3 regions of the Blautia sp. JLR.GB0024 genome follow, and region 2 is predicted to be linked to each of the others. Evidence: riboswitches for the same ligand, from Rfam matches in the RefSeq annotation. Region 2 holds a riboswitch; each other region holds the start of a gene.
The links. A riboswitch is a leader RNA that binds a small molecule or an ion and turns the genes downstream of it on or off. The one in region 2 is predicted to bind cyclic di-GMP.

Region 1: another riboswitch for cyclic di-GMP. It lies ahead of V8Q34_RS15125 (fibronectin type III domain-containing protein); the one in region 2 lies ahead of V8Q34_RS17860 (hypothetical protein).
Region 3: another riboswitch for cyclic di-GMP. It lies ahead of V8Q34_RS22140 (hypothetical protein); the one in region 2 lies ahead of V8Q34_RS17860 (hypothetical protein).

Annotation. Positions count from the first base shown of each region.
Region 1 covers NZ_JBANBF010000006.1:94,265-96,533, forward strand. The annotation lists gene V8Q34_RS15125 (fibronectin type III domain-containing protein) at 1-889, opposite strand, end outside; cyclic di-GMP riboswitch class I at 996-1,073, opposite strand; gene mobB (molybdopterin-guanine dinucleotide biosynthesis protein B) at 1,163-2,269, opposite strand, start outside.
Region 2 covers NZ_JBANBF010000008.1:69,738-72,006, forward strand. The annotation lists gene V8Q34_RS17855 (hypothetical protein) at 304-642, opposite strand; gene V8Q34_RS17860 (hypothetical protein) at 596-820, opposite strand; cyclic di-GMP riboswitch class I at 914-997, opposite strand; gene V8Q34_RS17865 (serine hydrolase) at 1,131-2,114, opposite strand; gene V8Q34_RS17870 (N-acetylmuramoyl-L-alanine amidase family protein) at 2,124-2,269, opposite strand, start outside.
Region 3 covers NZ_JBANBF010000013.1:137,526-139,794, reverse strand. The annotation lists gene V8Q34_RS22145 (ABC transporter permease) at 1-474, shown strand, start outside; cyclic di-GMP riboswitch class I at 693-783, shown strand; gene V8Q34_RS22140 (hypothetical protein) at 1,168-1,752, shown strand; gene V8Q34_RS22135 (hypothetical protein) at 1,765-2,269, shown strand, end outside.

The sequences.
Region 1 (2,269 bases), on a different contig from region 2:
AGACATCCAGAAACTGCATCTTCTGCTCCATGGCCTGTATCTCCACATCCTGGTCATACGAGGCAAAGCTGTCTCCGCTTATACTGAGATGGTACTGCCCGGGTTCCAAATCTGTAAAAGATGCCTCCGCCTTTTTAGAAACGCCCTCACCCTCCTGCATGGAAAAGGATGCTGTAAGCTGCCGGCCGCCACCTGTTAAAACTGCCTGCAGTCCTCTGTTCAGCGCTTCCGGGTCACTGTATGGGAGTGTGTAAAGCAGGCTTAGATGCAGCCGGCCTTTCTGTACCACCGCTCCGGTCTCAGAAAGCAGTGCTCCTTCTCCTTTCTGCGCATCCGGATCACCTGCCATCTGTTCTCCTGCAGCCCCTTCTTTTCCGGACGCTTCCGTCTGTTCCTCTGCGGTCCCTGCTTTTCCGGACTCTTCCGTCTGTTTCTCTGCGGTCCCTGCTTTTCCGGACTCTCCCGTCTGTTCCCTTGCGGTCTCTTTTTTCCCGGATTCTCCTGCCAGTATCCCTGCAGTATCCTCTTTCCCGGATTCTCCCGACAGTATTCCTGTAGTACCTTCTTTTCCGGATTCTCCCGTCTGTTCCTCTGCAGCCTCTGCGTTCTTTGGCGCTCCCGCCTGTTCACCCTGCATTTTCATCTGGCCCTCAGGCACTTCTGCAGGTTGCTGCAGGCTCCTGTTCCTCAGCGTTTCCGCCTGCCATCCGGGCGTCTCGCTCTGCTTCCCGGCATCCATCTTCTGGCTGCTGTCCACATCCATGTATGCTGCCTGCGCACCGGATTTAAAAGACTCCACATCCTGCCCCTGAACAGCGGCAGATGCAGTAGTCCCCGGTGTCTGCAGGAGCATACCGGATACAAGAAGCCAGACGCATAACTTTTTCATTTTCAATTTTTATTCTCCTTCCCCTTTCAGGGCCAAAAAAAACGATACCCAGGGATATCGTTTTTCTTAAAGACAACAGACGGACAGAATATCCCTGTCCATCACTGTCTGCAGCCCGGCTGTCCCTCCCTTGGGACCCGTGGCTTTGCGTCACTGCCTTACGACAGTTTTGCCCCTTTATTTTTTTATATTTCCGTTTTCTGACTCTGTTCATGTATTAAACAGGATCACTATATTAAGAATATCAATTTTGACAATTTTAGTCAAGTCTTTTCATTCCATATTTTTGATTTTTTTACAGATTTCTTCCAGAAGACCGTCTCTGTTCTTTTCTGTAACTTCAATCACTTCCACGTCGGGGCGTTCTGCCACTGCCTGTGTAAACGCACCTGTATTCTTCTGCAGGACACCGATGACAAGACTCTGGGTATCCAGACAGGAGAACAATGCTTCCTGAAAGGCGGGGGCATCTGCCTCAGCCTTTCCGAGTTCATCTATCACGGCTGTTTTTTCAGGCATTTCCTTCACCTTTTTCATCACGGCTGCGCCCAGTGTCTCAAAGGTTTCCGGTATGGATATCTTCTTTCCCTTACCGGCCCGTATTAGGATCGGACTGTCATTTTCGTATTCTCCCACAGGTACCAGGCTGTGCAGGTAAAATCCCTTCTGGACACCGCCGATCTCATAGGGCAGTGTTCTGTAACCCACCGGCTCTGTTCCCAGTTCTTCCACAATACGGTTTAAAAGTGTGCTCTTGCCAGCCCCTTTTTCCCCTGTCAGGAAGATATGTTTTCTATGTGCTTCTGAGGGATGGGCCGTGAGTTTTTTCTTTCCGGCCAGCTTTTTCTCTGCCTTATGGCAGCCACACTGGCAAAAAGCCGCTGCCTTTTGGAGCATGGGACGCTTTTTTAAAGGAAATTCCGCATCCGGAAGTGTTTCCAGCAGATCTGCCAGAGCGGATATCTCTTCCACAGAGTGATAGACTCTGAACTCCCCATAGGTTTTTTTATCCCCGGCAAGTCTCCCTGCTATGGCAATCGTCTCCTCTGTCAAACGTTCCGAAACCTCCGCATCCTTATGTGCACAGATGATTCTGGGCACACAAAGTTCATACTCTCCTTCCAGTATGAGGTAATCCACAGGCAGTTTCTCATAGAAATCCCCGCTTACGTCCGCCGGAAGTAAAATATCGGTCTCTTTTTTCCCTTTTACACAGACAAGATCAGCGCCCGCCTCCCTGTGTCTCCACGTATTACTGTCAGAAGTGTCCAGGGTAAATTCGGGACAGAACACACTCTTTACGGTTCCCACCCGGTATCCCCGTTTTTTCAGTTCTTTGATGAGTCCGGTAACCGTTGTGGTCTTGCCGGACTTTCTCAC
Region 2 (2,269 bases):
TTCCTGACTTACATTCAAATACGACTGCCTGTCCGGATTTAAGAAGAAGCATCAAATCTAATTGACAGAAATTCCGGCTGCCGGAAATACTATTGATAAGGACCTCCTGCTCGTTGTTATGCCGGACATCCACATTAAACCCTATACTTTGAAAACACGATTTTTTCCCGGGTTCCATGCCTTCCACAGTTTCTAAAAGAGCCACTTCCGTCATGAATTCCAGGGCATAGCCAAAAGGAAAACTCTTTTCAACAGTTGAATCAATAATTGCCTTTCTTAGTTCATCGTCCAGTTCTATATTATTTATAATCTCTCCGAAAGAACATTGTTTGCTTTTTCCTTTTCTTTGTTATTTAAAATAAGGCATTTCCTAAGTGCCGGATTTCGCTTATATTCCTCTAAAAGTGATTTGTATGCTTTAATACGTAATTCTATATGGTTTCCCTTTTCATCTGAGGTATACCACTTATTTTCATCAAAATAAAACTCTTCCTGTGCCTTTGCGCAATATCCTGCCAATTGAAAAAAACAACTGATTGTCAATGCAGAATCCCCATAAGGCTGCTCTAACTGCGCATATTCCCAATTATTCTTTTCATATTTTCCTACAATTGCTCCCTGTGAATTTCCTTCTAAGTACAAGACCAAACCATTCCTGATGTCTGCTTTCCTTTCTAAACGCTTCTTTGATTCCCGATACTTCCCCTTTCGGAAAACCCGTTGTTTTTTCACGTTGGATCGGCAGATCCACAAATCCTATCTCTGTTCCTGTTCCCATATGTAATGGGGTTTGATTCTGATAAAATACTAATTTTTTCATAAATTTAACAGCCTAATATAAAACCGGCTGTATTCCTCCCTTCCTCCATCATTTTTTAAACAAAAAAGGCACCGCCTATGGGTGTCCTTTTTGTTCTGTAACTGGCTGTCATACCCTAATGACCTAGACTCTGTAGTTTTGCGACACCAGCTTTCTCTGGCTATGCCTTTTTACTGGTATGTTTATTATAAGGTATTTGTCTATGCTCCCCCGTCTCCGGTAGCCTGAACCTTCACCAGTAATATGAGCTTGCTTTCAGGGAACATGATATATCAAGGCGATTTTTTCCACTTCGCTGACTCTATTTCTTTTATTCTTTAAAATATTCATATACTTCTTCAGAAATCTCTTTTATTTTCTCCCTGGCCAATGAAGTATCAGAAAGATTTGATGCAAGAACTGTGATACAGTATGTATTATCTCCATTTAAAATTAAAGCAGCATCATTTTCAACATCATTCAATTCTCCCGTTTTATTTGCGACTTCTACCTCATCAGGTACACCTGCGGGGATTTTATCTGTGCGTTCCTGCTGTTTCAAATAGCGAAGCATCTCCAGAGAATGATTGCATTGATTTAGATATACTTTTTTCAGAAATTCACAGCAGTCTATCGCTGAAGTGTAATTTTCTCCATTTTCATTACTCTCAAGCAACATCCTTCCCATATTAGTATCCTGATACTCATTTTCCTGGCAGTATAAATTAACTCTACTCCTTCCTTCCTCATTACTGCCATATCCCAACATAGCAACCAGTTGATTTGCAGCCTCGTTATCACTGACTGTGATCATCCGCTCCAAACACCCGTTTACCTCCTCTTGTCCATATTCCCGGCACAATTCATCATACGCTTCATAAACTGTTCCCATAATGAATAATTTGATAAGACTGGCTGCCGGATACTTCTCTTGATGAATATTACACATAATTCCAGTATTGAACTGTTCCACATATACAGACCAGTCCCCATCTAAAGATTGTATTTTCTGGGTCAACTGTTTTATTATTTTATTTTCATCTGAAGGGCCTTCCTCATCCGGTTGCGAATTTCCCGTTTCACTCTCCTGTACTTCGGAATCAACAGTAAAAGTCTCCGCATTATGAATTTCCTCTTCCTGCTGCTTTAATTGTTTTAATTGGTCTTCTTTCTCATTTTTTTTCTGATATAAGAAAAAATCCGCACCTAGCAGTGCAACACCGCAGAACAATAATATACAACCTGCCACAAAAATTTTAAACCAGTGCTTATAAGCACGTGTTTTTCGGTATCGCTTTACCTTATTTTTCCGCATAATATCCCTCTACTCTCTTACATTGCCAAAATAATCATCGATTCCATCTGCAATTCCCTGAACCATTAAACTTTGATATTCTAAATCTGCCATGTTTGTGTCATCTTCTGCATTACTCATGAATCCCATTTCAATAATTGTGACGGGAATCTGAC
Region 3 (2,269 bases), on a different contig from region 2:
CTGCAGCTTCTCACGGCCAGGATTGATTTTGACGGGCTGAATAAGATGGGGATTGCGGCGGCTGTGTTTGCTCTGGGGGCAAGTCACTGTAATATCAGGTGGAGTTTGTGGAAAATTGTCTGTCTGGCGGTGTTTCTTGTGGAATGTTGTGTGATTCGTGTGTGTATGATCTGGATTGCAAGCTGTGCCTCATTTTGGATGGAGGGAGGGAAGAACAGTTTGAATTTCTTTGCTATTTCCATTGGGGAGATGGCGAAATATCCGCTGATCATTTATCCGCCTGTACTGCAGGGGATATTTGCGTATTTGATTCCGTATGCGTTTGTCAGTTACTATCCGGTGGGGTATCTGCTGGGAAAGAGCGGGATGCGTGCCGGGGTGATGGTTATGCCGGCAGTGTGTGCGGTGATGGCGGGGGTGGCTGTGATTGTGCTTAAGAGGGGGCTTGGGAGGTATGAGAGTAGTGGGAATTGAGATGGGACAGGATTGTTTCGGGGAATGCGGATGAATTTAAAAATATTAAAATAATGCAGGGTATAACATTGCGAATATATTGTGAAGAAATATTTTTGTCATACTGGATGTGCAAAGTCATATTTGCACATTCTTGGCATAAATAGTATAATTTTGGTATTCTGTAAATACATGTTGACATTTAACACGAAATAGAGTATGGTGAGTTTAAGATAAATATTCGATAATAGTAAAGCTGTCGAAAGGCAGTGACACAAAGCTAAAGGGTCTAAGGTCTAACAAGCATGACTATGACAGCCAGTTGCCGTATTATTTTTTGTAAGGTAATTTTTATACCTTGCTTTATTTTGATACGCTTCTGCCTGCAAATTGCTGCAGGCAGTTTTTATTTCGGGGAAAAGTGTATCCCGAGGTAAAAAGCCGGTAGATACTTGTCACAGGATAAGTATGTTCTTTTTGTACGAAAAAATGAAAGAACGCCCCTGCCGGAGGCAGCAGAATCCTTTAGGTTTGTGCAAAGTTCAGGCATAGCGCCGGAGTTTGCCGCACAAACATCCGAAACTGAAAAAAATCAGGAACCGCGCGAGAGTATGCCTAGGCATACTCTCTTTGTTATTATAGGTATAATAACAAAAACATCCTGAAGACATAAAATATAATTTCGTGCGGCCAAAAATTTCAGAGGTGAGAGAATTGAGTGAAGAAGAGAAGAAAACAAAGAGCACCGGTGAGATGGTCACTGATAATGCCCTGAAACTTCAGAAAGCGGTACTGAGACAGAAAATCATGATCGGAGCCCTTGTAGGAGTCATAGCAGTGGGCGGTGCCGGTGCAGCGGGGTATAAGCTCGGATGGTTTGGCGGAGACAATGACAAGGCACAGGAGGAGCAGGTATCAGCGGATATTGATCCAAATGCAGGGGACTGGGACGGAACTATCCCGGAGGCCCCGAAAGGCGATCCCAATGCGGAGAATATAGAATTACCGGGATATCCTAAGATATATATTCCTGCAGGACAGACAGATGTGGATGTGGCATTTTCCAACCCGGAAGGGAACCCCTGTTATTTTACATTCCAGCTTGTGCTCAAGGACGGCGGGGAAGTGCTTTATGAATCAAAACAGGTGCCTCCCGGGGAGGCGATTACAACAGCTACATTGAGCAAGGCTTTGGATGCAGGGGAATATGCGGCTGAACTGAGAATCACAACGGCAAGTATTGTGGACTTATCCCCCATGAACGGAGCAAATATGGAGACCGTGCTCGATGTGAGATAAGGGTGGTGTTTCATGGACAGCAGGAATTGGAGAGGGATTGTAATTTCTGTTATCACGTCAGCGGTACTTGTAGTTGGAAATACGGGGATGGCCTTTGCTGACGCGGAGCAATTTAATGAAGACGGGGAAGCAGATCCTGCAGTATCACAGGAGCTTGTCCGGGATGTGTACGGAAATTGGATTTCAGCAGATATAGAAGAACCTCAGGACTTTGACGAAGAAGAGGAAACAGAAGATAGTCTTCAGGAAGAAAATGAGGAAGAAAAGGATGAAGTCAACAGAGTGCATCATCACGATGAATTCTGTGGCTATAGAGAGGCAGTGCCGGAAATACCATGCGACCATGAGTGTGTGGATACGGATGGGGACGGCATTACAAATCATTGTCCGGAATGTGCGTACCGGCCTGCAGTTGAAGCGGCTCCCTGCAAGTATGAGCTGGAAATGCTGAAAGCAGAAGAAGAGCTGAAAAAACAGCAGGAGCTGGAGGAACAGCAGGAAAGTAAGGATTTGGAGG